DNA from 3 places in the Streptomyces sp. NPDC014676 genome. Region 1 is predicted to be linked to each of the others. Evidence: riboswitches for the same ligand, from Rfam matches in the RefSeq annotation. Region 1 holds a riboswitch; each other region holds the start of a gene.
What was found. Region 1 has a riboswitch for cyclic di-AMP ahead of ACF1DX_RS18450 (transglycosylase family protein). Riboswitches for the same ligand answer to the same signal wherever they lie in the genome.
Positions count from the first base shown of each region.

Region 2: another riboswitch for cyclic di-AMP. It lies ahead of ACF1DX_RS34790 (M23 family metallopeptidase); the one in region 1 lies ahead of ACF1DX_RS18450 (transglycosylase family protein).
Region 3: another riboswitch for cyclic di-AMP. It lies ahead of ACF1DX_RS08345 (transglycosylase SLT domain-containing protein); the one in region 1 lies ahead of ACF1DX_RS18450 (transglycosylase family protein).

Region 1 covers NZ_JBIBZI010000006.1:83,707-93,247, reverse strand. Annotated here, with positions in the region: gene ACF1DX_RS18460 (cytochrome P450) at 1-602, shown strand, start outside; gene ACF1DX_RS18455 (transglycosylase family protein) at 800-1,819, shown strand; cyclic di-AMP (ydaO/yuaA leader) riboswitch at 2,025-2,193, shown strand; gene ACF1DX_RS18450 (transglycosylase family protein) at 2,197-2,904, shown strand; gene eno (phosphopyruvate hydratase) at 3,139-4,419, shown strand; gene ACF1DX_RS18440 (septum formation initiator family protein) at 4,513-4,989, shown strand; gene ACF1DX_RS18435 (DUF501 domain-containing protein) at 5,020-5,553, shown strand; gene ACF1DX_RS18430 (exopolyphosphatase) at 5,550-6,491, shown strand; gene ACF1DX_RS18425 (NAD(P)/FAD-dependent oxidoreductase) at 6,933-8,318, shown strand; gene ACF1DX_RS18420 (class I SAM-dependent methyltransferase) at 8,907-9,541, shown strand, end outside.
Region 2 covers NZ_JBIBZI010000019.1:9,073-18,613, forward strand. Annotated here, with positions in the region: gene ACF1DX_RS34765 (asparagine synthase-related protein) at 1-477, opposite strand, end outside; gene ACF1DX_RS34770 (MFS transporter) at 1,194-2,618, shown strand; gene lhgO (L-2-hydroxyglutarate oxidase) at 2,674-3,930, shown strand; gene trmB (tRNA (guanosine(46)-N7)-methyltransferase TrmB) at 4,145-4,999, shown strand; gene ACF1DX_RS34785 (PrsW family intramembrane metalloprotease) at 5,029-6,393, shown strand; gene ACF1DX_RS34790 (M23 family metallopeptidase) at 6,492-7,511, opposite strand; cyclic di-AMP (ydaO/yuaA leader) riboswitch at 7,524-7,681, opposite strand; tRNA gene ACF1DX_RS34795 (tRNA-Met) at 7,986-8,059, opposite strand; gene ACF1DX_RS34800 (dihydrofolate reductase family protein) at 8,123-9,256, opposite strand.
Region 3 covers NZ_JBIBZI010000002.1:834,007-843,547, forward strand. Annotated here, with positions in the region: gene ACF1DX_RS08310 (amidase) at 1-161, shown strand, start outside; gene ACF1DX_RS08315 (flavodoxin family protein) at 276-860, shown strand; gene ACF1DX_RS08320 (hypothetical protein) at 874-1,464, opposite strand; gene ACF1DX_RS08325 (ABC transporter permease) at 1,512-2,384, opposite strand; gene ACF1DX_RS08330 (ABC transporter ATP-binding protein) at 2,371-3,333, opposite strand; gene ACF1DX_RS08335 (outer membrane lipoprotein carrier protein LolA) at 3,380-4,603, opposite strand; gene ACF1DX_RS08340 (polyprenyl synthetase family protein) at 4,846-5,856, opposite strand; cyclic di-AMP (ydaO/yuaA leader) riboswitch at 6,419-6,586, shown strand; gene ACF1DX_RS08345 (transglycosylase SLT domain-containing protein) at 6,592-7,071, shown strand; gene ACF1DX_RS08350 (HAD family hydrolase) at 7,035-7,907, opposite strand; gene ACF1DX_RS08355 (GNAT family N-acetyltransferase) at 8,130-9,200, shown strand; gene ACF1DX_RS08360 (glycosyltransferase) at 9,232-9,541, shown strand, end outside.

The sequences.
Region 1 (9,541 bases):
CCGGCCTCATCCGCGCCTCCGACCACGGTGAGCACCTCACCGAGAACGAGGCCGCCGCCATGGCGTTCATCCTGCTGTTCGCCGGTTTCGAGACCACCGTCAACCTGATCGGCAACGGCACCTACGCCCTGCTCACCCACCCCGGACAGCGCGACCGCCTGCAGCGGTCCCTCGTCGCCGGGGAGCGCGGGCTGCTGGAGACCGGTGTCGAGGAGCTCCTGCGGTACGACGGTCCCGTGGAACTCGCCACCTGGCGGTTCGCCACCGAGCCGGTCACCATCGGCGGGCAGCGCATCGCGGCCGGCGACCCCGTCCTCGTCGTGCTCGCCGCCGCGGACCGGGACCCGGAGCGGTTCGCCGACCCGGACGTGCTCGACCTCGGCCGGCGCGACAACCAGCATCTGGGATACGGCCACGGCATCCACTACTGCCTGGGCGCACCGCTGGCCCGCCTGGAGGGCCGGACCGCGCTCGCCACCCTGCTGACCCGGCTGCCGGACCTGCGGCTCGCGGCGGAACCGGCCGAACTCCGCTGGCGGGGCGGGCTCATCATGCGCGGACTGCGCACGCTCCCGGTGGAATTCACGCCGCCACAAAAGTGACGGACCGCGCATCCTTTCCGTGCCCCCGGGGCGGCCAACGCAAACATGACACGCTCTCAACTCTGTGATCTTCACGTGATCTGTGCGGCATTAACTTGTGACAAGTGATCGTCTGCCGATACGTTCACCCATCAAGTGCGGTGGCTCGGGCTCCACTCACCGCACTGGTCATCGCTGTCTCGCGAAAGGTCTTCCGTATGCTCTCCGGGAACGGTCGGCACCGTCGCCCCCGCCAGGCTCCGGCTCTCCTCGTCGCGGCCGGAGTGACCGGCTCCGCCATTGCGATCCCCCTCTTCGGCGCCGGCGCCGCCAGCGCGGCCGACGGCCTGAACTGGGACCGGGTGGCCGAGTGCGAGAGTGGTGGCTCCTGGAGCCAGAACTCCGGCAACGGCTACTACGGCGGCTTGCAGTTGACCCAGGAGGACTGGGAGAAGTACGGCGGCCTGGACTACGCGTCGAGCGCCGACCAGGCAAGCCGCGGCCAGCAGATAGCCGTGGCCGAGAAGATCCTCGCCGACCAGGGGGTCGGCGCGTGGCGCACCTGCGGACTGCTCGCGGGCCTGGATCAGGACGCTCCGCCGGCCAGTGTCGACACGGGGGTGGCCGACGACTCGACATCGGGCGATTCGGATTCGTCCGACTCGTCGGACTCCGGTGATTCGCCCGCTTCCTCTCCTTCGTCCTCCCCTTCCCCTTCCTCCTCTCCGTCGTCGAGTGCGAACGGCGGGAAGAACTCGGACGCTTCGGTGGGCGAATCGGCCAATCCTGGCAAGTCCGCCGACTCGAGTACCGATTCGGACAGGGCCACGGACGGTGGGACGGGCACGGACTCCGACACCTCCTCCTCTGCCTCGGCAAGCCCCAAGAACAGCGAGTCGGACAAGTCCGGGCAGGTCGGCGACGCTTCGGCGGACGCCGATGCCGAGGGCGGCGGCCGCCATCGCGGCGCCAGCGCGGAGGAGAGCAAGGACGAGGCCCGCGCATCCGATTCGTCCGGCCGGCACGCCTCGCGCGGCCTCAACGCCTGGGGCGGCACGGCCGGTGACTCTTCCACCGTGAGCAACGAGGGCGGTTCCCCGTCCCGTGCCGACTCCCTTGCGGTCGGCGGCGGATGGGGCGCGCTCTACGGGGTGAACGAGCAGCTCATCGGCGGCGACGCGGCTCTCGTCCTGCCGGGTCAGGCGCTTGGGGCGGGGAGCGAATCGGGTGGAAAGTGACACCCGAAAATGCTTGGGCGCGGCGGCAGTTGACGTCATGTTTCGCGGCTAATGTCCGGTTTAAAGATTGTGAGAGATAGGTCTCAGAGGCCCTGATCGTCTTTGAAATTCCGTGGATCGCGTGCCTACGGTCGTGACCGCTCGCCACCGCGGGCCCCGGCTGCCGCCACGCCGAATCCTGCCAGTGGCAGCACGGGAACAGTCGTCGCGTCATGCGCCGTAGGCAGGAGCGGGGGACCCAAGGTAAGCGCCCCTTCCGGTGATTGACACCGGATCGGGCTTGGGGTGAAGCCGCGTCCCGTGAGGGACGTGGCCGGGCAACTCAACCGGCCCGAACCCGACAGCTCACCTCGCAGGCGTCGGTGAGGGGATCCACCATGCTGTTTTCCGGCAAGGGCAAGCACCGTCGTCCGTCCAAGGCCACCCGCGCGATCGCCGTCGCCGGTGTCGCCTCCGCCGCCGTCGCCGCCCCGCTGATGGCGGCCGGCAGCGCCTCCGCCGCCACCGCCTCCGAGTGGGACACCGTCGCCCAGTGCGAGTCCGGCGGCAACTGGTCCATCAACACCGGCAACGGTTACTACGGCGGTCTGCAGTTCTCCGCCTCCACCTGGGCCGCGTACGGCGGCACGCAGTACGCCTCCACCGCCGACCGGGCCAGCAAGGCGCAGCAGATCGAGATCGCCGAGAAGGTCCTCGCGGGCCAGGGCAAGGGCGCCTGGCCGGTCTGCGGCACGGGCCTGTCCAACGCCGCCTACGGCGGCTCCTCCGCGAACGGCTCGGGCTCCTCGCAGAGCACCGGTTCCACGGAGACCCGTGAGACCGGGCAGAAGGCCTCCCGCTCCGCCGAGCGGAAGACCGAGCAGAAGGCCGAGCGGAAGACCGAGCAGAAGACCGTCACCACCCCGACCGGCGAGAAGGTCGAGAAGGGCGACGGCGAGTACAAGGTCGTCAAGGGCGACACCCTCAGCTCCATCGCCGCCGAGCACGACGTCGAGGGCGGCTGGGCCGAGCTGTTCGAGCTGAACGACGACATCGTCGACGACGCCGACCTCATCTACCCGGGCCAGCAGCTGCACCTCAAGTAAGCGGCTGCCTCCCTGCCCCCCGCCCCGGTGCGTTTTCCCCCGTACGCGCCGGGGCGGGGTTTTTCACGGCCGGTTTTCCCGAAACGGCTTTGTTCCGTTCGGAAACAATTTACTCTCGGTTCTGTCCACGGGGCGGGCGACCGGCGGCCCGATCGCCCCGGGCCGGTTAGGCTCGGTCTCGCAAGACCCTCCGGGGTCCTGCCCACCCGCGTCACATCCAAGAAGGAGATGCTCGTGCCGTCCATCGACGTCGTCGTAGCCCGGGAAATCCTGGACTCCCGAGGCAACCCCACGGTCGAGGTCGAGGTCGGCCTCGACGACGGCAGCACGGGTCGTGCCGCCGTCCCGTCCGGCGCCTCCACCGGCGCCTTCGAGGCCATCGAACTCCGTGACGGCGATGCAGGCCGTTACCTGGGCAAGGGTGTCGAGAAGGCCGTCCTGGCCGTCATCGAGCAGATCGGCCCGGAGCTCGTCGGCTACGACGCCACCGAGCAGCGCCTGATCGACCAGGCGATGTTCGACCTGGACGCCACCGACAACAAGGGCTCGCTCGGCGCCAACGCCATCCTGGGCGTCTCGCTCGCCGTCGCCCACGCCGCCTCCGAGGCCAGCGACCTCCCGCTCTTCCGCTACCTGGGCGGCCCCAACGCGCACCTGCTGCCGGTGCCGATGATGAACATCCTGAACGGCGGCTCGCACGCCGACTCCAACGTGGACATCCAGGAGTTCATGATCGCTCCGATCGGCGCGGAGTCCTTCTCCGAGGCCCTGCGCTGGGGCGCCGAGGTCTACCACACGCTGAAGAAGGTCCTGAAGGGCAAGGGCCTGGCCACCGGCCTCGGCGACGAGGGCGGCTTCGCCCCGAACCTCGGCTCCAACCGCGAGGCCCTCGACCTCATCCTCGAGGCCATCAAGGAGGCCGGCTACACCCCCGGCGAGCAGATCGCCCTCGCGCTCGACGTCGCCGCGTCCGAGTTCTACAAGGACGGCGTCTACACCTTCGAGGGCAAGGAGCGCTCGGCGGCCGAGATGACCGAGTACTACGCGGAGCTCGTCGACGCGTACCCGCTCGTCTCCATCGAGGACCCGCTGTTCGAGGACGACTGGGAGGGCTGGAAGACCATCACCGCCAAGCTCGGTGACAAGGTCCAGCTCGTCGGCGACGACCTGTTCGTCACCAACCCCGAGCGCCTCGCCCGCGGCATCGAGGAGGGCGCCGCCAACGCCCTGCTGGTCAAGGTCAACCAGATCGGCTCGCTGACCGAGACCCTGGACGCCGTCGAGCTGGCCCAGCGCAACGGCTTCAAGTGCATGATGTCCCACCGCTCCGGCGAGACCGAGGACGTCACCATCGCCGACCTGGCCGTCGCCACCAACTGCGGCCAGATCAAGACCGGCGCCCCGGCCCGCTCCGAGCGCGTCGCCAAGTACAACCAGCTCCTGCGCATCGAGGAGATCCTCGACGACGCGGCGGTGTACGCCGGCCGCTCGGCCTTCCCCCGCTTCAAGGGCTGAGTCGTAGGCAGCGTCGTACGTACGTCCCCGTACCCGGTCCCGTACCGTGTGCGGGGACGTACACGCGTATGACGGTGAACGAGAGGCGGAACCATGGCGGTCAAGGACCGGGACCGTTTCTCCACCGCGACCAGGATCCGGCTGATCGGTGAGCAGACCGCGGCCCGGGTCTACCGCTCGCAGACCAAACGCCAGGCCCGCCGCTCCCGGCTGACCGGCCGGGCGGCGCTGCTCGCCCTGGTGGTCTGCTCCCTGATCGTCGCCCTCGCCTACCCCATGCGGCAGTACGTCTCCCAGCGCGCGGACATCGCCGACCTCCAGCAGGAGCAGGACGAGGCCCGCCGGCGGGTCGAACGGCTGCGCGACATGAAGGCCCGCTGGCAGGACGACGCGTACGCCGAGCAGGAGATCCGCAGGCGGCTGCATTACGTCCTGCCCGGCGAGACCGGCTACATCGTCATCGACCCGGGTACGGCGAAGCAGTCCCGTACGGATCTCGGAGCCGCCGACCGCCCCTGGTACGCGAACGTCTGGGACGGCGTCGACAAGGCCGACGCCGCCGGCCAGTGACCCTTTGCAGAAAGCCGTAGAAAGACACGTATGGAAACGCCCCCACCCACGACCCCGCGCACCGAGCCCACCGACGCGGACGTCGAGGCCTTCAAGCAGCAGCTCGGGCGGCCCCCGCGCGGGCTGCGCGCCATCGCGCACCGCTGCCCCTGCGGACAGCCGGACGTCGTGGAGACCGCGCCGAGGCTGCCCGACGGCACCCCCTTCCCGACGCTCTACTACCTCACCTGCCCGAAGGCGAACTCCGCGATCGGGACGCTGGAGGCGAACGGCGTGATGAAGGAGATGACGGAGCGGCTGGCCACCGACCCGGAGCTGGCGGCCGCGTACCGCGCGGCGCACGAGGACTACATCCGGCGCCGCGACGAGATCGAGGAGCTGAAGAACTTCCCCAGCGCGGGCGGCATGCCCGACCGGGTGAAGTGTCTGCACGTGCTGGTCGCCCACTCGCTGGCCGCGGGCCCCGGCGTCAACCCGCTGGGCGACGAGGCGCTGGCGATGCTGCCCGAGTGGTGGCGCAAGGGTGCCTGCGTGACGCTGCCCGAGAAGGAGGACGGCCGGTGACCCGGGTCGCCGCCATCGACTGCGGTACGAATTCCATCCGGCTCCTGGTGGCCGACGCCGACCCGGAGACCGGTGAACTCACCGATCTGGACCGCCGTATGACGATCGTACGGCTCGGCCAGGGCGTCGACCGTACGGGCCGGCTGGCGCCCGAGGCGCTGGAGCGGACGTTCGCCGCCTGCCGCGAGTACGCGGAGATCATCAAGGAGCACGGGGCGGAGCGCCTGCGCTTCGTCGCCACCTCCGCCTCCCGCGACGCCGAGAACCGCGACGCGTTCGTGCGCGGGGTGGTGGACATCCTGGGCGTGGAGCCCGAGGTCATCACCGGTGACCAGGAGGCCGAGTTCTCCTTCACCGGGGCCACCAAGGAGCTGACCGGCCGGACCGATCTGCGCCGCCCGTTCCTGGTCGTGGACATCGGCGGCGGCTCGACCGAGTTCGTCGTGGGCGACGACCACGTGCGCGCCGCCCGCTCCGTGGACGTCGGCTGCGTACGGATGACCGAGCGGCACCTGGTGCGGGACGGGGCCGTGACGGACCCGCCGGCCGAGGAGCAGATCGCGGCCGTACGGGCCGACATCGAGGCCGCCCTCGACCACGCCGAGGAGACGGTCCCGCTGCGCGAGGCGCACACCCTGGTCGGCCTGGCCGGCTCGGTCACGACCGTGTCGGCGATCGCCCAGGACCTGCCCGAGTACGACTCGACGGCCATCCACCACTCCCGTATCTCCCGCGACCGCGTCCGCGAGATCACCGAGTGGCTGCTGCGCTCCACCCACGCCGAGCGCGCGGCGGTGCCCTCCATGCACCCGGGCCGGGTCGACGTGATCGGCGCCGGGGCCCTGGTCCTCCTGGCGATCATGGAGCGGATCGGCGCGGAGGAGGTCGTGGTGTCGGAGCACGACATCCTCGACGGCATCGCCTGGTCCGTGGCCTAGCCCTCTTCGTCACTGGTCAGCAGCACTCCACTGAGCAGTCGGGGCAGCGTTTGAGCGGCGCCCGGGGGCCCTTCGGGGCCCCTCGGCGGGGCCCCGCCGGGAAAGTTCGTGAAGTTCTTCACAAGGAATTGGCCCCGGGAGAACGAAGAACTGATCCCGGTTGACCCATTCGGGCCCTCAACACCCCTTTGAACACGTTCAGAAGGTGGGAGCAGGTGTCCCGTCAGGGGGCATCGTAGGGCTTCGACGGCCGGCCTCACGGCACCGCTCGACCGGCAGAGAGGCAGCTCACGCGGCATTGACAACGTCCCGTGCGGGGTGCCGGTTCCCGTTTCGCACTGTGATCTGGATCAAGAAGTGCGGGATGGTAACACAGGCCCTGTCGAAGCTTGTGAAGGGGCGCACGAGGTACCCCCCTGAAGCGGGTGGATACTCGATGGCATGAGCACCACGGAGCGTCCCAGGATCCTCGTAGTAGGCGGTGGGTACGTAGGCCTGTACGCAGCTCGGCGCATCCAGAAGAAGATGCGTTACGGCGAGGCGACCGTCACCGTCGTCGACCCGCGGTCGTACATGACCTACCAGCCCTTCCTCCCCGAAGCCGCCGCCGGCAGCATCTCCCCCCGGCACGTCGTCGTACCCCTGCGACGCGTGCTTCCCAAGGCGGAGGTCCTCACCGGTCGGGTCACCACCATCGACCAGGACCGCAAGGTCGCCACGATCGCCCCGCTGGTCGGCGAGGCGTACGAGCTGCCCTTCGACTACCTGGTCATCGCGATGGGCGCGGTCTCCCGCACCTTCCCGATCCCCGGCCTCGCCGAGCAGGGCATCGGCATGAAGGGCATCGAGGAGGCCATCGGCCTGCGCAACCACGTCCTCGAGCAGCTCGACAAGGCCGACTCCACCACGGACGAGGAGATCCGGCGCAAGGCACTCACCTTCGTCTTCGTGGGCGGCGGCTTCGCCGGCGCGGAGACCATCGGTGAGGTCGAGGACATGGCCCGGGACGCGGCCAAGTACTACAAGAACGTGTCCCGTGAGGACATGCGCTTCATCCTCGTCGACGCCGCCGACAAGATCCTCCCCGAGGTGGGTCCCAAGCTCGGCACGTACGGCAAGGAGCACCTCGAGGGCCGCGGCGTCGAGGTCTACCTGTCCACGTCGATGGACTCCTGCGTCGACGGCCACGTGGTGCTGAAGAACGGCCTCGAGGTCGACTCCAACACGATCGTGTGGACCGCGGGCGTCAAGCCGAACCCGGCGCTGTCCCGCTTCGGCCTGCCGCTGGGCCCGCGCGGCCACGTCGACACCGAGCCGACGCTCCAGGTCAAGGGCACCGACTACATCTGGGCCGCGGGCGACAACGCCCAGGTCCCGGACCTCGTGGGCCGCAAGGCCGGCAACGAGAACGCCTGGTGCCCGCCGAACGCCCAGCACGCGCTGCGCCAGGCCAAGGTCCTCGGCGACAACGTGATCTCCGGCATGCGGGGCTTCCCGCAGAAGGAGTACAGCCACGCCAACAAGGGCGCGGTGGCGGGCCTCGGCCTGCACAAGGGCGTGGCGATGATCGTCATGGGCAAGATGAAGATCAAGCTCAAGGGCCGGCTCGCCTGGTACATGCACCGTGGCTACCACGGCATGGCCATGCCCACCTGGAACCGCAAGATCCGCGTCTTCGCCGACTGGACCCTCGGCATGTTCCTCAAGCGCGAGGTCGTGTCCCTGGGCGCGATCGAGTCGCCGCGCGAGGAGTTCTACGAGGCCGCGAAGCCGGCGCCGGCCGCCGCCCAGCAGGAACCGAAGAAGACCGAGGCCAAGGCTTCCTGACCTCCGGTCACCCTCCGAAGGGGCCACCCGCCATCCGTGGTGCGGGCGGCCCCTTCGGCGTTCCCGAGGGGCCGACGGGCCCGCCCGGCTCGCCGATCCGAAAGGCCACCCCTGGGACTTCGCCTCAGGTCCCGGTTCCGGCTCGGTGGGGTGAGAAGTGCCCCCTGAGGCTCGCCCCGGGTCCCGGTTCCGGCTCGCCCGATCCGGTGGGCGAAAGCCTGGCCCCGGGGCCCTGCCCCCGGCCCCGCTCGGGGCTCCGCCCCGGCCCCACGGGCCCCGCCCGAGTTCCGGGGAGCAGCCTCGACGGGATGCGTTCCCGGCTTCCGAGCCGAGGGGCGGGCGAAGGGCCGGGGGTCCAGGGGGCGGAGTCCCTGGCGGACGGAGCCCCGGCGGTACTCCCGACCCGCCGAGCAGGGCCGGCGGACGGGCCGGACCGGGAGCCGGAAGGGCGAAGCCCCCGGGGCTCGCTCCCACGCGTGCGCCTCGGCGTTTTGCCCAGAGATGACGCGCGTCGGGGACTTCCGATCCGCCCTCAAGTGTTTACGTGGTGACGACTTTCCGGGATTCCCCGTCACGGAGGTGTACACCATGCCAGACGCCGCCTCGCGGCTGAAAGGTCACGTCGAACAACTGATCAACGCCCCCCTCCCCGTCCGCGTCCGCGCCTGGGACGGATCACAGGCCGGCCCCTCCGATGCCCCCGTCCTGGTCGTACGCAATCGCCGGGCCCTGCGCCACCTGCTCCGCAAGCCGGGCGAACTCGGTCTCGCCCGCGCCTGGGTGGCCGGCGACCTCGCCGTCGAGGGCGACCTCTACACCGTCCTCGACCGGATCGCCGGCCTCGTCTGGGAGCGCGGCGAGGACGCCCGTACCCTCGTCCAGGCCCTGCGCGACCCCGCCTTCCGCTCCGCCGCCCGCGGACTGATCGCCCTCGCGGGTCCCCCGCTGCCGCCCGCCCCGCCCCGCGAGGAGGCCCGCCGCCCCCGCCGCGGCCTGCACACCAGGCACAGCGACCGGCGCGCCGTCAGCCACCACTACGACGTCGGCAACGACTTCTACGAGATCGTCCTCGGCCCGTCCATGGTGTACTCCTGTGCCTACTGGCCCGCCCCGCCCCCGCGGGGCACCCTCGAACAGGCCCAGCACGACAAACTCGAACTCGTCGCCCGCAAGCTCGCCCTGAAGCCCGGTCAGCGCCTGCTGGACGTCGGCTGCGGCTGGGG
Region 2 (9,541 bases), on a different contig from region 1:
GGCGAGGTGTCCGAAGTCGAGGTTGGCCTCGATGAGGTCGGCGAGCGGCAGCGCGGCGGTCGCGTACGCGGTGCCGCCCGCCCAGGGGGTGTGGAAGACCGGCCGGGCGCCGGCGAGATCGCCGCAGACGGTGACCCGGCGCCCCACCTGCACGACCGCCGTGTAGCTCCCCGGCCAGGCGGTCAGGTGCCGCAGCGCCCCGCCCCGCGCGGCGAACAGCGCGACGCGCAGTTGTTCGTCGGAGGCCCCGCACGTGCCGAGGACGGCGATCCGGGTCTGCTCGTCGGCCGTGACCACCCGCACCTCGTCGGGGCGCCAGTCACCGACCGCCCAGAGCGGGTCGGGGTCGCCCCACAGCGGCTGGGATCCCACGGGGCGCACGGTCTCGCCGTCCACCCCGGTGGCGCCGGCGGAGCCGGCGGGGCCGAAACCCACGGCGCCCGCGGCGGTGCTGCTCCACCCCACCAACCACCGCATCGCCGCCTCCACATGCTGTGGACAACCAGTGCACCGTACGAACCGGTCCCCATGCTGCCATGAAGGAGGCGCTCAGGAGGGGTGCCGGAGCCGTACGCGCTCCGTCGGATGCGCCCCGGCGGAGACACGCGCCCCGCCCCGGACGGGCGCCCGCCACAGAGGGGCCACCGTACCGGCGTTGCGCGGCCGGCCCCGTCATCACGACGTGAATGCGCCCCCGCAGCGCGCCCCTTGAACCCTCAACGCGCCGTCAACTACCAGCATAGAAGCAGTGATACACCCGAGAGAGTGGGGGTTATTTTCAGCCAAATCGGAGCGGTGAGGTCAATCTCGAACACGCTCCGTACAGGCTCTGCGCACCGCTGAGCGGTCGCGCAGTCCGGGAGACGGAACACGTCTCCCGGACCGTTCCGCCACCCGCGGGGATGAAGGCGGCGGTGTCCCCCAGCCCACTGGATCCAGTACAGCGGGCCGACCCACGCACCGACCATGGAACCGCTCCCGCGGTGGCCGGAGAAGAGCGCACGCACGGGCGCACGGCCACACACCGGGAGCACGTCGCAACTGCGCGTATCGGACCCGTACTTCAGTACGGACCACAATCCCGCCATCCGGAAGAATGCCCCTTAACGCTTGGGATGCGGCGAACTACGCTGGGTTTACGAATGCCGCATGGTTATGCCAGCGCGGCAGCCGTCTGTGTCGAGGGGTGGCGCATGTCCAGGGAGCAACGCGGGCCGAACGAAAAACTCGGCGCCGTTCTCGCCCTCGCGGGAATCTCCAACGCGGGCCTCGCACGGCGCGTCAACGACCTTGGCGCCCAGCGAGGACTGACGCTTCGCTACGACAAGACGTCGGTGGCGCGCTGGGTGTCGAAGGGCATGGTGCCGCAGGGCGCCGCTCCGCACCTGATCGCCGCCGCCATCGGCCAGAAGCTGGGCCGTCCGGTGCCGCTCCACGAGATCGGCCTGGCGGACGCGGACCCCGCACCCGAGGTGGGCCTCGCCTTCCCCCGTGACGTCGGACAGGCGGTGCGCTCCGCCACGGAGCTGTACCGGCTGGACCTGGCGGGCCGCAGAGCCGGCTCCGGCGGCATCTGGCAGTCGCTCGCCGGATCGTTCGCGGTGAGCGCGTACGCGACGCCCGCGTCGCGCTGGCTGATAACCCCGGCCGACAGCTCGGTGGCGCGTGAGGCGAACCCGGCCGACGGCTCCGGGGCACCGGCCAAAGTCGGCCACAGCGACGTGCGCAAACTGCGGGAGGCCGCCGAGGACGCCCGGCGCTGGGACTCCAAATACGGCGGGGGGGACTGGCGTTCGTCGATGGTCCCCGAATGCCTGAGGGTCGAGGCGGCCCCGCTGCTGCTCGGCTCCTACTCCGACGACGTCGGCCGCTCCCTCTTCGGCGCGGCGGCCGAACTCACCCGCCTGGCCGGCTGGATGGCCTTCGACACCGGCCAGCAGGAGGCCGCCCAGCGCTACTACATCCAGGCCCTGCGCCTGGCCCGCGCGGCGGCCGACGTCCCGCTGGGCGGTTACGTGCTCGCCTCGATGTCGCTGCAGGCGACCTACCGGGGCTTCGGCGACGAGGGCGTGGACCTCGCCCAGGCCGCCCTGGAGCGCAACCGGGGGCTGGCCACCGCCCGCACCCTGAGCTTCTTCCGCCTCGTCGAGGCACGCGCGCACGCACGCGCGGGGGACGCCCAGGCGGCCGGTGCCGCCCTGAAGGCGGCGGAGAGCTGGCTGGAACGCTCCCGTCCCGGCGACAGCGACCCGACCTGGCTCGGCTTCTACTCCTACGACCGTTTCGCCGCCGACGCCGCGGAGTGCTACCGCGACCTGAAGGCGCCCCGTGAGGTCCGCCGCTTCACCGAGCAGGCGCTCTCCAGTCCCACGGAGGAGTTCGTGCGCTCGCACGGACTGCGGCTGGTCGTCTCGGCGGTCGCCGAACTGGAGTCGGGCAACCTGGACGCGGCCTGTGCGCAGGGCGTCCGCGCGGTGGAGGTCGCGGGCCGCATCTCGTCCGTCCGCACCACCGAGTACGTCAGGGACCTCCTGCACCGTCTGGAGCCCTACGGCGACGAACCCCGCGTGGCCGAACTGCGTGAGCGCGCCCGCCCGCTGCTGATGACGACCGCCTGACCCGATCCGCGCCGAGAACCCGCCTCTCGGGTTTGAAGGCGTTGTCAGTGGCGCAGTGCACTATCGGACGCGGGAGGTGGTGCGGGTGGTGACGGGGCGGTCCTACGACTGCGACGTACTGGTGATCGGCGGCGGGATCGTCGGCCTGTCGACGGCGTACGCGCTCACGCGCGCCGCGCCGGGCACGCGGGTCACGGTGCTGGAGAAGGAGACGGGCCCGGCCCGGCACCAGACGGGCCGCAACAGCGGCGTCATCCACAGCGGCGTCTACTACCGCCCAGGCTCGCTGAAGGCGCGGTACGCGGTGTCGGGCGCCGCGGAGATGGTCAAGTTCTGCGCGGAGTACGACATCCCGCACGCCGTGACGGGCAAGCTGATCGTCGCCACGACCCGGGAGGAGCTGCCCCGGCTGCACGCCCTGGTCCAGCGCGGCCGGGAGAACGGCATCGCGGTCCGCGAGCTGGGCGGCGCGCAGATCGCGGAGTACGAGCCGGAGGTCGACGGCCTGGCGGCCATCCACGTCGGCACCACCGGTGTCTGCGACTTCACCGCGGTGGCCCGCCGGCTCGCTCAGGCGTCGCAGGCGGCGGGCGCGGAGATCCGTTATGGGGCGCGGGTGGTACGCGTCGACCGCCGGCCCGACCGGGGAGTCGCCGTCCTGACGGCCGGCGGCGACGTCGTACGCGGCCGGGTACTGGTGAACTGCGCCGGTCTGCACTGCGACGAGATCGCCCGCCGCACCGGCGACGAGCCCGGCGCCCGGATCGTGCCGTTCCGCGGCGAGTACTACGAGCTGGCCCGGCCGGAACTGGTGCGCGGCCTGGTCTACCCGGTGCCCGACCCGGCGTTCCCCTTCCTCGGCGTCCACCTCACCCGGGGCATCGACGGCGGCGTCCACGTCGGCCCCAACGCGGTACCGGCACTGGCCCGCGAGGGCTACGACTGGCGCACGGTGCGTCCGCGCGAGCTGGGGGCGACCCTGGCCTGGCCGGGCTCCTGGCAGCTGGCCCGCCGCCACTGGCGGTACGGCACCGGCGAACTGCACCGCTCGCTGTCCCGGCAGGCCTTCACCCGGGCCGTGCGCCGGCTGCTGCCCGCGGTGCGGGAGGACGACCTGGTGCCGGCGGCGGCCGGGGTGCGGGCCCAGGCGGTGCTGCGGGACGGCACCCTGGCCGACGACTTCCTGATCCAGGAGACCGCCCGCACGGTCCACGTACTGAACGCCCCCTCCCCGGCGGCGACGGCATCCCTGCCGATCGGCCGCGAGGTCGCCCGACGGGCCCGGGCGGCGCTGGAGACCGCGGGGCGCTGAACCCCGGACGCCCGGTCCGACGCGTCGCTCCCGCGCACGGGACCACGGTGGCGACCGGGGACGGGCCCGCACCGTCCTGCCCGGGTGAACGGGGCACCGCCGAGTACACAGCCCCGACCCGTGACCTGCCGCGCAGCCATGACCGGCCCCGTGAGGACCTCCCCGGATTCCGTTCCGGGGCTCCGTGCGCGGGCCCCGTAAAATCGGAGGCACTGTGTCTGACACCGTTAACGCTTCCGAAGCCCTTCGTCCCGCCCCCGGCCAGGACTCGCCGCACCCGCCCGGGGTGTCCGTCCGGCACACCCGGCCCAAGGGGGAGCCCCGGTTTCCCGACGGGCCGAAGGCCGATCCCGCCGGGTCGCACTTCGAGCGGCGGATCCGGAGCTTCCAGCCGCGGCGCAGCCGGGTGACCGCCGGGCAGGCGGACGCCCTGCGGCGGCTGTGGCCCGCCTGGGGCTTCGACATCGACGGCAGCCGGCGGCTCGACCTCGCGGAGTTCTTCGGCAACGACCACCCCGTCGTCCTGGAGATCGGCTTCGGCATGGGCGAGGCCACCGCGCGGATGGCCGCCGCCGACCCGGCCACCAACATCCTCGCCGTGGACGTCCACACCCCCGGCCAGGGCAATCTGCTCAACCTCGCCGACCAGTCGGGGCTGACCAACGTACGGGTCGGCAACGGTGACGCGATCATCCTGCTGCGCGAGATGCTCGCCCCCGGCTCCCTCGGCGGGCTGCGCGTCTACTTCCCCGACCCCTGGCCGAAGAAGCGGCACCACAAGCGGCGGCTGATCCAGCCGGAGTTCCTCGACCTCGCCGCGACCCGGCTGGCGCCGGGGGCGGTGCTGCACTGCGCCACCGACTGGGAGCCGTACGCGGAGCAGATGCTCCAGGTGCTCACCGCACACCCCTGCTTCGAGAACACGCGGCCGGACGGCGGTTTCGCGCCGCGTCCCGCCTTCCGGCCGCTCACCCGTTTCGAGACGCAGGGACTGGAGAAGGGTCATGTCGTGAACGACGTGCTCTTCCGCCGCGTACCGCAGGACGAGCAGGCGGCAGACCGAGCCTGACACAGCCCCGCCTCGTGAGGGTCGATCCCGTGGCCATCAGTCCCCCGTACCCGACGCCTCCCGGCGCCGCCCCCGGCGGAGCGCCGCGGCACGCGCACTGGTGGCAGCGGCCCTGGGTGCGGTACGGCGCGCTGATCACGCTGCTCGCCCTGTCCGGTCTTGTCATCCTGGCGCTGGTGCGCGAGCAGACCGGGACGCGGGGGTTCCTGGTCGGGCTCGGCCTCGCCGTGCTGCCCGTGCCGCTGCTCGTCGCCGCCTTCCGGTGGCTGGACCGGGTCGAGCCGGGACCCTGGCGGAACCTGCTGTTCTCCTTCGCCTGGGGTGCCTGCGCGGCGGCGCTGATCGCGATCGTCGCGAACAGCTTCGCCACCCGGTGGATAGCGACGGCGACCGCCGACCCGACCGGCGCCGACACCCTCGGCTCGACCGTCATAGCGCCGGTGGTGGAGGAGTCCGCGAAGGCCGCGGCCGTCCTGCTGGTGTTCCTGTTCCGCAGACGCGACTTCACCGGGCTCCTCGACGGCGTGGTGATAGCCGGGGTCACCGCCACCGGCTTCGCGTTCACCGAGAACATCCTCTACCTCGGCACCGCCTTCGGCACCGACCGGCTCACCGGCGACAGCGGCATCGCCTCGGTCACCGCGGCGACCTTCTTCGTCCGCATCGTGATGTCGCCGTTCGCGCACCCCCTGTTCACCGTGCTCACCGGGATCGGCTTCGGCGTCGCCGCGCTGTCCGCGGAGCGGCAGCGGGTCCGGCGTGTGCTGCCACCGCTCGGCGGGCTGCTCCTCGCGATGGGCGTGCACGCCCTGTGGAACGGCTCCTCGACGCTCGGCCAGTACGGCTTCCTCGCGGTGTACGCGGCGTTCATGGTGCCGGTGTTCGGGCTGCTGACCTGGCTGGTGGTGTGGACGCGGCAGCGGGAGCTGCGGACCGTACGGGAGGAGCTGCCCGCGTACGTGGCCGCCGGGTGGCTCCACACGGCGGAGCCGTTCGCGCTGGGCTCGATGCGGGCGCGGCGCGTCGCCCGGCAGTACGCGCGCCGTCACGGCGGGAGGGCGGCGGCGCGGTCGGTCGCCGCGTACGAGGCGTACGCGACGTCGCTGGCGTTCCTGCGGCACCGGGGGCGGCTCGGGCGGGCGGGGACGGACTTCGTCACGCGGGAACGCGAGCTGCTGCTGGAGCTGTGGCACCGGCGGTCAGCGGCCCGGCCGGCCCTGGAGCACGCGGCCCGCGCGACCGCGCCCCGGGTTCCGGTCGTCGCGGCACCGTGGGCGGGGTACGGCGCATACGGCGCATACGGCGGCTACGGGCATCCCCCGCACGGACAGCCGCCGTACGGGTACCCGTACGGCCCGTACGGCCCGTACGACCCGAACGCCCACCGGCCCTGACGGGCCCGTACCGCCCGCGGAAACACCTGACCGGCAGCCCTGACGTCGGGGGGTCGTCGTCGGGACTGCCGGGGTTCAGGACGTGAGGGTCCGCTCGCTCAGACGGTGAGGCCCTTGCTCTGCAGCCAGGCCAGCGGGTCGATGCCCGAGGCGGAGCCGTCGGGGTGGACCTCCATGTGGAGGTGGGCGCCGGTGACGTTGCCGGTGGCGCCGACGCGGCCGATCACATCGCCGGTGTTGACCTTCTGGCCGACGCTGACGCTGATGGAGGACTGGTGGGCGTACCAGATCTCGGTGCCGTCGTCGAGCGTGAGCACGGTCTTGTAGCCGTAGGAGCCGTCGTAGCCGGCGGAGGTGATCGTGCCGGTGTGGACGGCCTTGAGCAGCGTGCCCGTGGGCGCGGCGAAGTCGAGGCCGGTGTGGTGGCCGGAGGACCAGTAGGCGCCGGCCTGACCGAAGGTCGAGGAGATGGTGTACGAGGAGGTCGGCAGCGTGTACTGCTTGGCCAGCTCGGCGAGGCGCTCGGCCTCGGCCTTCTTCTTGGCCTCCTCCTCCGCCTTCTTCTTGGCGGCCTCGGCCTTGGCCTTGGCCTCCTTCTCCGCCTTGGCGGCGGCCTCGGCGGCCTGCTTCTCGGCGGCGGCGACGGCCTCGGCGGCGGCCTTGGTCTCGGCCTGGCTCTGCTGCTGCTCGACCTGGGCCATGATCCGGGTGCGCAGCGCCTCACCGGCGCCGGCGGTGCCCTGCTCGGTGTCGGCGGCGGTCATGCCGAGGGTGCTGAGGGGGGTGGACGATCCCTGGGGGGTTTCCTCGTCGGAGATGAGGGAACCCACGTTGGGGAGGTCGGGCATGGAGATCGAGACCGGCGGCTTGCCGGTCTGGGCGCTGGCCATGCCGCCGGCGCCGACGGCGGCGATGACGCCGACGCCCAGGACGGTGGAGCTGCGGGCGAGTCCCCCGCCGCGCTGCTTGGAGACACGATGCCGGCCCCGTACGGGGCGGAGGGAATCCGCGGTGGGGTTCCACTCCTCGAAGGGGCCCTCGTCGGCGCGGCCGGCGCCGTAGGCGACGGTGTCGCTCGGCTTGAACGGGGCCTCGGGGGCAGGCGGGTTGGACGCCACGTGGGCGCGCTCCTTTCCTTCCGTCTTCGCCTACCGGGTTAGCTGACGGGTTCGGAGCGGGAAGGTCTCCTACGCGCGTATACGAGCCGTGTCGCCACGGCGGTATTCACGCGATTCACCCCATGGTGGTGGTTCCCCGGTTCCCTTGCGGGATTCGGCGCGTGCGCACGGAGCCGCCTTCTGTGACGGCTGGGACGACCGCGCTGCGTTATCGAACGTTAATAGACGTGAGGGCCGGATTCCAAGCCGTTCCTCTTGATCGTTAACGATTTCCGGGGGGACTTAAGCGCCATGGAGGGTCAAAAACGGGCGAGTTGACCGCGCCTCAGGCCGTCTCGAGTGGCGGGTGGTTTCTGACCGTACGTCAGTTGTTATGCGCTGTGGGGTGGGTCGCTCACGCTGAGTGAGAGGGGCGGAAGGGAACGGAAAACACCGAGGGCCGGAATCCTCTGGATTCCGGCCCTCGACCTTCAGTAGCGGGGACAGGATTTGAACCTGCGACCTCTGGGTTATGAGCCCAGCGAGCTACCGAGCTGCTCCACCCCGCGTCGTTGAGACCAGTGTACGCCATCCGTGGGGCATGGCGCACACCCATGATCGACGGCCCGGTCTCAGCGGCCGAGCAGATGGCCGTTGGGCGCCTTGGCGCGGTCCTCGTGCTCCGGCAGGACGACGACGGTGGCGCCCCCGGCGGCCAGCACACCGCTGCCGTCGGCGCCCGCCACGAACGTGTCCGGCTCGCGCCAGGCCGTGACCACCCGCCGCACCCCCGCGTCCAGGACCAGCCGGGCACAGGGCGCGGGCCGGGACGCGCGGCGGGCGCAGGGCTCCAGGCTGGAGTACACGGTGGCGGTGACGAGCCGGGGGTCCGTGGGGTCGACCTTGGCGAGCGCGGCCTCCTCCGCGTGCACCACCGGGTCGGTGCCCTCCCGGGAGTGGCCGCGCGCCAGCTCCGTACCGTCGGCGGCCACCACGACCGCGCCCACGCTGAACGCCGTCTGCGAGGGCGGGCACCCGGCGGCCAGCTCGCAGGCGAGGGCCAGCCAGTGGTGGTCGGCGGCGGAGGGCAGCGGGCCGGTGCCGGGGGCGGTGGGCTCGTAGCGGATCAGGACGACGTCGCCGACCGGGCGGGTCTCGACCGTCCGCAGCCGGCCGCCCTGGTAGGAGCCGGGGCCGAAGAGACGGGGGGCGTCGGGGTCGCCGACGAACAGCGGCGCGAGGACCAGTTGGAGCTCGTCGGCCAGCCTCTCGGTGAGGAGCTGCGTGTGGACCGTGCCGCCGCCCTCGACCATGAGCCGCCGCACCCCGCGCTCGGCGTGCAGGTGCTCCAGCAGCAGCCGCCAGTCGAGCTCGGCGCCGAGCGGGACGACGTCGGCGGCGAGACCGAGGGCGTGGGCGCGCTCGGCGCCCCGTTCGGTCGTGTAGAGGACCTTCTCGCCGCCGGTGTGCCAGAACCGGGCCGCCGGGTCCAGGTCCCCGGAGCCGCTGACGGTGACCTTGAGCGGGTACTCGGCCCGGCCCGCGGCGAGGCGGGCGGCGCGCCGCTCGGGCGAGTTGACCAGCAGCCGGGGGTTGTCGGCGCGGATCGTGCCGGCGCCGACCAGGATGGCGTCCACGGACGCCCGTACCTCGTCGACCCGGTCGAAGTCGGCCGGGGACGACAGCAGCAGCCGCTCGGGGCCGGTGTCGTCCAGGTAGCCGTCGAGGGAGACGGCGGCGGACAGCAGGACGTACGGGTGCGGCATCGGCGTACTCCGGGTGGGGCGGGTGCGGGGGTCCAGTCTGCCGGTCAGGGCTCGGTCGGCCCCACGCGGATGACGTACCGGGTGGGTTCCGGGCGGTCCCCCGGGCCGGGTCCGGCCGGCGGGCCGGCGCGGCGCCGGCCGGGTCCGCGACGAGCACGACGGCGTTCAGCGGGACGATCCGCCGGAGCAGGGGCACCTCGTACCGCCTCCTCGCCGTGGGCTTCCGGTGCGGGGAGCCGACGGCCCGCGGACCGGGGGCGCGGCGCGGGCCGTCCTGTCCAGCGT
Region 3 (9,541 bases), on a different contig from region 1:
CGTTCAACGTCAGCGGGCACCCCGCGCTGAGCCTCCCGGCCGGGTTCGGCGCCGACGGCTGCCCGGCGGGGCTCCAACTGGTGGCACCGCACGGGCGGGAGGATCTGCTGCTCGCGGTGGCGACGGAGGCGGAACGGCGCGGGGGCACCACCACCGGCTGAACGGCCCGTGGGGCCGCGCCGCCCCTGTGGCATGCCACCCCTTTGACATATAGATGCATACGCATATGATGCAGATGCCTGTAATTTACGCACGCCGAGTATCTGGGGATGGTCATGACTCGTCGTTTCCTCTTCGTCCTGGGCAGCGCCCGCCCCGACGGCAACACCGAACTGCTGGCCCGCCGGGCCGCCGAACAACTGCCCCCGGACGTGGAGCAGCAGTGGATCGACCTCGCCGCCCATCCCCTGCCCGACTTCCAGGACCTGCGCCACGACAGCGACCACGTCCGCCCCACCGAGGGCCCGGTGGCCCACCTCCTGGACGCCACCCTCGCCGCGACCGACGTGGTGATCGCCTCACCGCTGTACTGGTACTCGGTCTCCGCCCAGACCAAGCGCTACCTGGACCACTGGTCGGGCTGGCTGCGCACCCCGGGGCTGGACTTCAAGGCGACCCTGGCGGGGCGCACCCTGTGGGGCGTCACCGCACTCGCGCACGAGGAACCGGAGGTCGCCGACCCGCTGGTCGGCACGCTGAACAACTCGGCCGCGTACATGGGGATGCGGTTCGGCGGGGTCCTGCTCGGCAACGGCAGCAAGCCGGGCGACGTGCTGAAGGACACGGAGGCGCTGGCACGGGCCAAGACGTTCTTCGCCCAGGAGGCGCCCCTCGCCCGCTTCCCGTACGAGGCCGGCTGACACCGGCGCCGCCTCACCAGCCGAGCTGCGCCTCGCCCAAGACCTCGCCGCCGATGTGGGCCGCGAGCTTACGGGCGCGGGGAAGATCACCGAACTTGGTCACGTGGACGAAGACGGTGTGCTCCTCGGTCCAGTCGCCGTACTGGGCCTTGTCACCGTGAAACACCACCTGGACCCCGTCGTACTTCGGATACCCGTACGAGTCCGTTTCCGGGTCGTCCGGCCAGCGGCCGCTCCACTCGATGACCGCCGTTCCCTCGCCCAGGGCGGCCAGGAACCGTTCCTCGACGTCCCCGCGTCCGACGTCCTCCAGGAAGCTCAGCGGCAGATGCTCCTGGAGCCCGGCGTCGTCCAGTCGCGTCACGTCGAGGTCGAAGAAGAGGAAGTCACCGGTTGCCGGGTCGGTGCGGACGTCCTCGTAGTCGAACTCGGCCCCGGGGACGATCTCGGCCATCCGCCGCGCGTCCCCGGGCGTCCGCATCTCGGCGAACAGCCATACCTTGTCCTCGATGTGTTCCAGCAGCGCGCACAACCGCTTGGCCTGCCGGTACGCCTCGGCCGCGTCGGTGGTCCGCAGGACGGGGTACGCCCGTGAGTTGCCCATGGACCGAACCGTCACACGACCTGGCCGGCCCGTGCCAGCGCATTTCCCTACGCGGTGATGTCCTTCGCCGTGAACCGCGCCCACGCCGCCGAGCCGAAGACGGCCGCGTAGAGGGCCTGGAGGCCGAGGTTCTTCGTCAGGTCGTCCCAGTAGACCGGTTCGCGCATCAGGTCGGCGAAGGACAGCCAGTAGTGGGAGAAGAGGTAGGGGTGCAGGGCGTGCAACTGCGGGATCTGGTCGACGATCTGGACCGTGATCAGCAGCCCGACGGTGGTCGCCATCGCCGCGATGCCACTGTTGGTCAGCGTCGAGACGAACAGGCCGAGCGCCGCCACCCCGATCAGTGACACGGCGACGACCAGGGCGATCAGCAGCGCTCTGGCCAGCCCCTCGGAGAAGCCGATCCGGGTGCCCGAGATGGTCGTGAGGTCGCCCAGCGGGAACAGCAGCGCGCCGGTGATCAGCGCCGACACGGCGACCACGAGGGTGGCGACCAGACAGAACGTCATGACCGTCGCGTACTTGGTGAGCAGCAGGCGGGTACGGCCGGCCGGCGCGACCAGCAGATAGCGCAGGGTGCCGGCGTTCGCCTCACCCGCGACGGCGTCGCCCGCGACGACCCCGATCGCCATGGGCAGGAAGAACGGCAGCGTGGCGGCGAGCGCGGTGAAGACGAGGAACAGGCCGTTGTTGGTGATCTGCGAGATGAACGCCGGCCCTCCCCCGCCGCCCCCGCCGCCGGCCGACGAGCCGTCACCGGTCTCGATCCGTACGGCGATGCCGACCAGGACCGGCACCGCGGCCAGCACCCCGAGCAGGGCGAGGGTGCGCCAGCGCCGGAAGGTGGTGAGCAGCTCGCTGCGGAACAGGCCCAGGGTCCACAGCGGGCTCACCTCGCGCACCGCTTCAGCCCGCGACATCGAAGCCCTCCCCGGTCAGCGCCACGAACGCGTCCTCCAGCGAGGCCCGTTCCACCCCGAAGCCGCGCACCCGGACGCCCGCCGTCACCAGTGCCGCGTTCACCTCGGCGAGGTCGCGTCCGGGCACCTCGCCGGTCACCCGCTCCCCGTCCACGACGACATCGGCGACCCCCTGCTCCTTGAGCACCCGGGCGGCGTCCGCCGGGTCGGGGGTGGTCACCGCCAGCCGGCCCCGGGCGCCCGCGGCCAGGTCGGCGACCGGTCCCTGGGTGATCAGCCGGCCCCGCGCCATCACGGCGGCGTGGGTGCACACCTGCTCGATCTCGTCGAGGAGGTGGGAGGAGAGGAAGACGGTGGTGCCGTCCGAGGCCAGTTCGCGCACGAGGGTGCGGATCTCCCGCATGCCCTGCGGGTCGAGGCCGTTGGTGGGCTCGTCCAGGACGAGCAGCCGGCGCGGCTGGAGCAGGGCGGCCGCGAGGCCGAGGCGCTGCTTCATGCCGAGGGAGTACGCCTTCGCCTTCTTGCCGGCGGCTGCCGTGAGGCCCACCCGGTCCAGGGCGGCGGCGACGCGGGCGCGCCGGGTGCGCGGGTCGGCGGTCGGGTCGGCGGCGTCGTAGCGCAGCAGGTTGTCACGGCCGGAGAGGAAGCCGTACAGGGCCGGGCCCTCGATGAGGGCGCCGACGTGGGGCAGCACGGCGCGCGCGGAGCGCGGCATGGGACGTCCCAGGACGTGCGCCGTGCCGGAGGTCGGCTCGATCAGGCCCATCAGCATGCGGATGGTGGTGGTCTTGCCGGAGCCGTTGGGGCCGAGGAAGCCGAAGACGCTGCCCGCCGGGACGGTCAGGTGCAGACCGTCGACGGCGAGCTGTCCGCCGCGGTAGCGCTTGGTGAGCGCGCGGGTGGTGATGACTCCCTCACCCGCGTGCTCGCCGGCGGACGCCTCACCCATCGGCTCCCTCGTTCCCTGTCACGTCGTAAGGTCCCGGGCCGCCTTACTACTTCCCCGCGTCGGCGGCCTTCACGAGCGCGTCCTTGGTGACCGTGCCCACGTAGACCTTGCCGTCCTCGGTGATCAGGGCGTTCACCAGGCGGGTGCTGAACACCGTGCCGGTGCCGAAGTCGCCCTTGACCTGGTCGCCGAGGGAACCGAGGAAGCCGCCGAGGTCACCGCCGGCCTCCTCGCCGGTGGGCAGGCCGCCCTCGCCGCCGGTGTCGAACGTGGCGATGGAGTTCCAGCCCTCACCGAGCGTCTTCAGCCCGTCGAGGCCCTTGGCCAGGCCCTCCTCGGACTTCGGGGCGTTCTCCGGCTTCCCGGAGTGCTTCCCGCCCTGCTCGAGTTCGCCGTCCTCGGTCACCTTGGCGCCCTTGGGCGGGGTGAAGTCGAACGTCGAGGCGGCCGGCTTGCCGAAGCTCACCTGGGTGAAGCCCACGTCCACGACGGCCGCGCCGCCGCTGGACGGGGTGAGCGTGAACTTCAGCGGCATGCCCGTCCTGTGGTCGACGGCGATGCTGATCGCGCCGACCGTGGAGCCGGACTGCCTGGGCTTGACGACCAGCTTGTACGCGTCCCGGCCGGCCACCTGGGCGGTGCCGTCGACGGTCACGGACGTGGTGTCGTCGACCGACTTCAGCGCCTCCTCGGCGAAGTCCTTCGGGGTGGCCGGGGGCTGCTGTTCCCGGTTCTCGCCGGAGGCGTCGACGGTGCCGTGGTAGACCTCGTTGGAGCCGCTGTCGTAGCCCCAGACGTCCTTGCCGTTGTGGATCAGGCTGTACTCGGCGGCGTTCTCCAGGAGCGACACCTTCTGCCGGTCGGGGCCGTCGGCCGCGATCCGCAGGGTGTGCGTGCCGGAGGCCAGTTCAGCGAGCTTGGCGGACGGGTCGGCCGAGGAGCCGCCGTCCTCGCCCTGCCCCGCGGCGCCGGACATGAGACTGTCCTCCAGGCCGCCGAGGTCCGGCAGACCGAGGTCCGTGGTGATCTTCACGGTGCCGGACAACCGCTCGACGTCCGACTTCGCGATCTTCTCTATGAGCTGCGCGGCGGTGATCTCCGGCAGGTCGGGGTCGCCGGAGCTGGCGATCGCGGGGACGAGCCCGATGGTCGCGGCCGCCACTCCCATCACCGTGACCGGGACGACGTACCGCGCGGCCCTGCGCCGCCCCGCGCGCGGCTCGTCGGCCTCCCGCGCGGTCGTCATGTCGTCGGATTCGTACGGTGCCATGTGTGCCCTACCTCCGTGGTCGGCGGCGGCTTTTCGTCTCGTGACCTCGCACCAGTTTCACCCTGAGCCGCCATTCTCACCCGAATCGGTGAGGAGTGGTGTTGTCCGTCGTGGTCCATCTGACCAAATCTGGCAGGCGGATTCGTCAGCCCCCGGACGCAACTCCACGTACTGCTGGGGTATGACACGGAGGGCGGTTCCCTCCCCCGCCCCGTAGGGGTCGGGGGAGAGTTCGGGCCGGCTCAGCCCGCGCGGTGCACCACCGCGTCGCACAGCTGCACGAGTGCCGTCCTCGCCTCGCACTCCCGCAGCGGGGCGAGTGCCGCGCGCGCCTCCTCGGCGTAGCGCACGGTGTCCCGGCGGGCCTGCTCCAGCGCGGGGTGGGCGCGCAGCAGCCGCAGCGCCTCGGCGTGCCGGGCGTCGTCGGTGAGGTCGGAGTCGAGCAGTTCGCACAGGGCGATGTCGTCGGCGAGACCCAGCCGGGCCGCCCGTTCGCGCAGCCGCAGCACGGGCAGGGTGGCGATGCCCTCGCGCAGGTCGGTGCCGGGGGTCTTGCCGGACTCGTGGGAGTCGGAGGCGATGTCCAGGACGTCGTCGGCGAGCTGGAAGGCGACTCCGAGCCGCTCGCCGTACTGGGTCAGCACGTCCACGACCGTCTCGTCGGCGCCCGACATCATCGCGCCGAACCGGCAGGCGACGGCGACCAGCGAGCCGGTCTTGCCGCCGAGCACGTCCAGGTAGTGGTCGACCGGGTCGCGGCCGTCCTGCGGTCCCGCGGTCTCCAGGATCTGCCCGGTGACCAGCCGCTCGAACGCCTCGGCCTGCACCCGCACGGCCTCCGGGCCGAGGTCGGCCAGGATGTGCGAGGCCCGCGCGAAGAGGAAGTCGCCGGTGAGGACCGCGACGGAGTTGCCCCAGCGGGCGTTCGCGCTGGCGACGCCGCGCCGCACATCGGCCTCGTCCATCACGTCGTCGTGGTACAGCGTGGCCAGGTGGGTGAGCTCCACCACCACGGCCGAGGGCACGACACCGGGCGCGTAGGGGTCGCCGAACTGGGCGGCGAGCATCACGAGCAGCGGGCGGAACCGCTTGCCGCCGGCCCGCACCAGGTGCTGGGCGGCTCCCGTGATGAAGGGGACCTCACTCTTGGTGGCCTCGAGCAGCCCTTCCTCGACAGCCGTCATCCCGGCCTGGACATCGGCTTCCAGAGCCTGGTCCCGCACGCTCAGCCCGAACGGCCCGACGACGGTCACGAGGGGTCTCCTGTCTGCTGGTGTCCACTGGCGGTTACACGGAATGTCGATAGGTCGCTGCCATCACTCAAGTCAGCGTATCCGGTCACGTTTCGATCACCGCCAGCGCCCGGGGTTACGGGCAGGGCGGTACGGGGTCGGGAGCGGAGTGCTTTTGATCGGTTGATAACAACGGACATTCTTCTGTTTTCCCGGACGTACCGATCCACTCCTCGGCCCGGCCCCCGGGCCCCGCCTCGCCACGTGGACCATCCTGCCCGCCCCGACGTCCGATTTGCCGCAAATGCCGAGCTAATTCCCCTTGGCGAAAAATGCGTTCACAGGCAATCCCCAGTGAAGTGAGTCACGCGCGATCCGGTACCCCCGCCGTCCGCCACCACCCACCTTTCCCCTTCCCCCGCCGCCGAGTTGACCCTTGGCGACAGCAAAGGATCAAGCACCCCAAAAGCCCCATCGAAAGATCAAACGGCGCCTTCCGTGATGCTCGCACTTGTTCCCGACATGTGCTCTCGCATACGTTCCGGGCCTGCCGGGTGGACGCCTAATCCTGCCGCCGCCCGCATCACATCCGACGACGAACTCAAGACGGCAGGAGTGGGGGACCCAGGTAAGCCGCCGCACCGGACATCGCGCCGGGACGGCTAGGGGTGAAGCCATGCCCGCAGGGGCACGGCCGGGCACTCTCCCGCCCGAACCCGACAGCTCACCTCGCAGGCGTAGGAGAGGAACCCAGACATGCCTGCTTTCGGTCAGCACCGCCGCCGCCTCGCCCGCTCCCTCGCCGTCGCCGGCACCGGCGTCGCCGTGGTCGCCCTGCCGCTGTTCGGCGCCACCGGCGCCTTCGCGGCCACCACCGAGCCGACGACGACCGCTGCCGCCCCCGCGACGGCGTACCCGGACAACCTCGACGGCTGGATCCGCGAGTCGCTGGACGTCATGGCGCAGAACGGCATCCCGGGCAGCTACGACGCCATCCACCGCAACATCATGCGCGAGTCCTCCGGCAACCCGTACGCCATCAACAACTGGGACTCCAACGCCGCCAAGGGCACCCCGTCGAAGGGCCTGCTGCAGATCATCGACCCGACCTTCGCGGCCTACCACGTGCCCGGCACCGCCTTCGACCCGTACGACCCGGTCGCGAACATCACGGCGGCCTGCAACTACGCGGCCGACCGCTACGGCTCCATCGACAACGTCTTCGGCGCGTACTGAGCCACCCGCTGACGGGCGAGCGTCACCGCCCCGCCGAACAGTCGCTCGAGGACGACGGCCACGCCGTCGTCCTCGTTCGACGTGGTGACCTCGTCCGCCACCGCCTTCAGTTCGGGATGCGCGTCGGCCATGGCGACGCCGTGGGCCGCCCAGCCGAACATGGGGATGTCGTTCGGCATGTCGCCGAAGGCGATCGTCCGCGCCGGGCTCAGCCCCAGGTGCTCTGCGGCCAGCGCCAGCCCCGTGGCCTTGGTCACCCCGCACGGCTGGAGCTCCACGGTGCCCGGCCCCGACATGGTGACCGTGGCCAGTGACCCGACCACCGACCGGGCCGCCGCCGCCAGCGCGTCGTCGGACAGGTCCGGGTGGCGCAGCAGCACCTTGCTGATCGGCCGGTCCCACAGCTCGGCCCGCCGCTCGACCCGTACCGCGGGCAGGGTCGGGTGCGGCATCAGATAGCCGGGCTCGATCAGCGTCAGCCCGTCGGCCCCGTCCTGGTCGACCGCGGCGTACACCTCCCCCACCTCGGCCTCGATCTTGCCGAGCGCCGTCTCCGCCAGTTCCCGGTCCAGTGTCACGGACCACAGCAGCCGGTGCGCGCCGGCGTCGTACACCTGCGCGCCCTGTCCGCACACCGCGAGCCCCGTGCAGCCGAGGTTGTCCAGGAGCGACCGCACTCTGGGGGCCGGCCGCCCCGTCACCACCAGGTGCCGCGCGCCGGCCCGCTCCGCCCGCGCGAGCGCGGCGAGGGACCGGTCGGAGAAGGTGTCGTCGCCGCGCAGCAGCGTCCCGTCCAGGTCGGTGGCGATGAGTGAATACGCGGTGGGTGCGGCCATGATCAGAGAATACGGACAACCCGACGGTCCGATTCACCGTGCCCGTTTGCATTCGCTTTCGGTACGGTTCCCCTTCTCTCGGCGCCGGGTAAGGACCGGTTCAGGTCTCTTTCCCCGTTTGGCAAGAACATGGTCCGCTATCTACCGTCCGCCCGGTCCGGGGCGGTACCTTCCAAGGGTCCAGGGGGGACTTGATCGGGGGGTCAGGTGAGCAGTGGACGCATGCGTGTGCTGAGGCCCGGGGAGCTCGGCGAGGGGGAGCGGGAGCGCTGGCGGGAACTGCGCGCCGCGACGGACGCACCGCGCAACCCGTTCATGGAACCGGAGTTCACCGTCGCTGTGTCCCGGGTGCGCCCGCGGGCCCGGGTCGCGGTGCTGTACGAGGGCGCGCAACCGGTGGGTTTCCTGCCGTACGAGCGGGGCGCGCTGGGGCAGGGCCGGGCGATCGGGCTCGGGGTGTCGGACTGCCAGGGCGCGGTCCTGGGCCCCGGTGTCGCCCTGGAGACGGACGAACTGCTGCGGGGCTGCTCGGTGTCGAGCTTCGCCTTCGACAACCTGGAGGCGGACCAAGGGCTGTTCGTGCCGTACGCGGCCGAGGAGCACGCCACCTACGTCATCGACGTGGAGAAGGGCTACGAGACGTACGAGTCGGTGCTGCGCGCCCAGTCGCCGAAGTTCCTGAAGACCACGCTGGCCAAGGAGCGCAGGCTGGGCCGCCGGGCCGGAGCCGTGCGGTTCGTCTTCGACGAGCGCGACCCGGCCGCGCTGCGCACGCTGATGGAGTGGAAGTCGGCGCAGTACCGCAGGACCGGGCGGCGCGACCGGTTCGCGCGGGAGTGGATCGCCCGGCTCGTGGGCCGGCTCGCCGAGACCCGCGCCGCCCAGTGCGCGGGCACGCTGTCGGTCCTGTACGCCGGTGACCGCCCCGTCGCCGCGCACTTCGGGCTGCGCTCGGCGTCCGTCCTGGCCTGCTGGTTCCCGGCGTACGACCCGGAGTTCGCGAAGTACTCGCCGGGTCTGGTGCTGCATCTGCGGATGGCCGAGGCGGCGGCGGCCGAGGGCATCGGCCTGCTCGACATGGGGCGTGGTCCGGCCGAGTACAAGGACTCGCTGAAGACCGGCGAACTCGCCGTCTACGAAGGGGCGGCGACCCGTCCGGGCGCGGGCGCCGCGCTGCACTGGCTGAGCCGCGAACCCGCGCGCCGCGCGCACGGCTTCGTCCGCGCCCGTCCGCGCCTGGCGGCGCTGGCGGCACGGACCCTGAAGGGCGCGGCACGGCTGCGCCGGCCGTGAGTCGTGAGGAGGAGGGGGAGGGGGAAGACAGGTGTCCCGGAGAGCGCGTACGCAGGAGGAGATACGGCGGTTCCTGGCCATCGGCGCGGTGCAGGTCGCCGAGATCGACCTGGACGGTGACGAGGCCGCGCCGAGACCCGGCCCGGGCAGCCCGCCGATCACCCATGGCGAGGTGTTCCTGCTGGTCAGACGGGCGGGTCGCCCGGTGGGGACGCTGCTGACCCGGGTACCGGAGGGCACGGACCCGCGGGCGGTGCTGACGGAGGCCGCCGCCGCGGTGGCGGGAGGGGCCGTGGAGGCGACGGGCGGCGTGGAGGCGACGGGCGGCGGGGAGCCGCCGT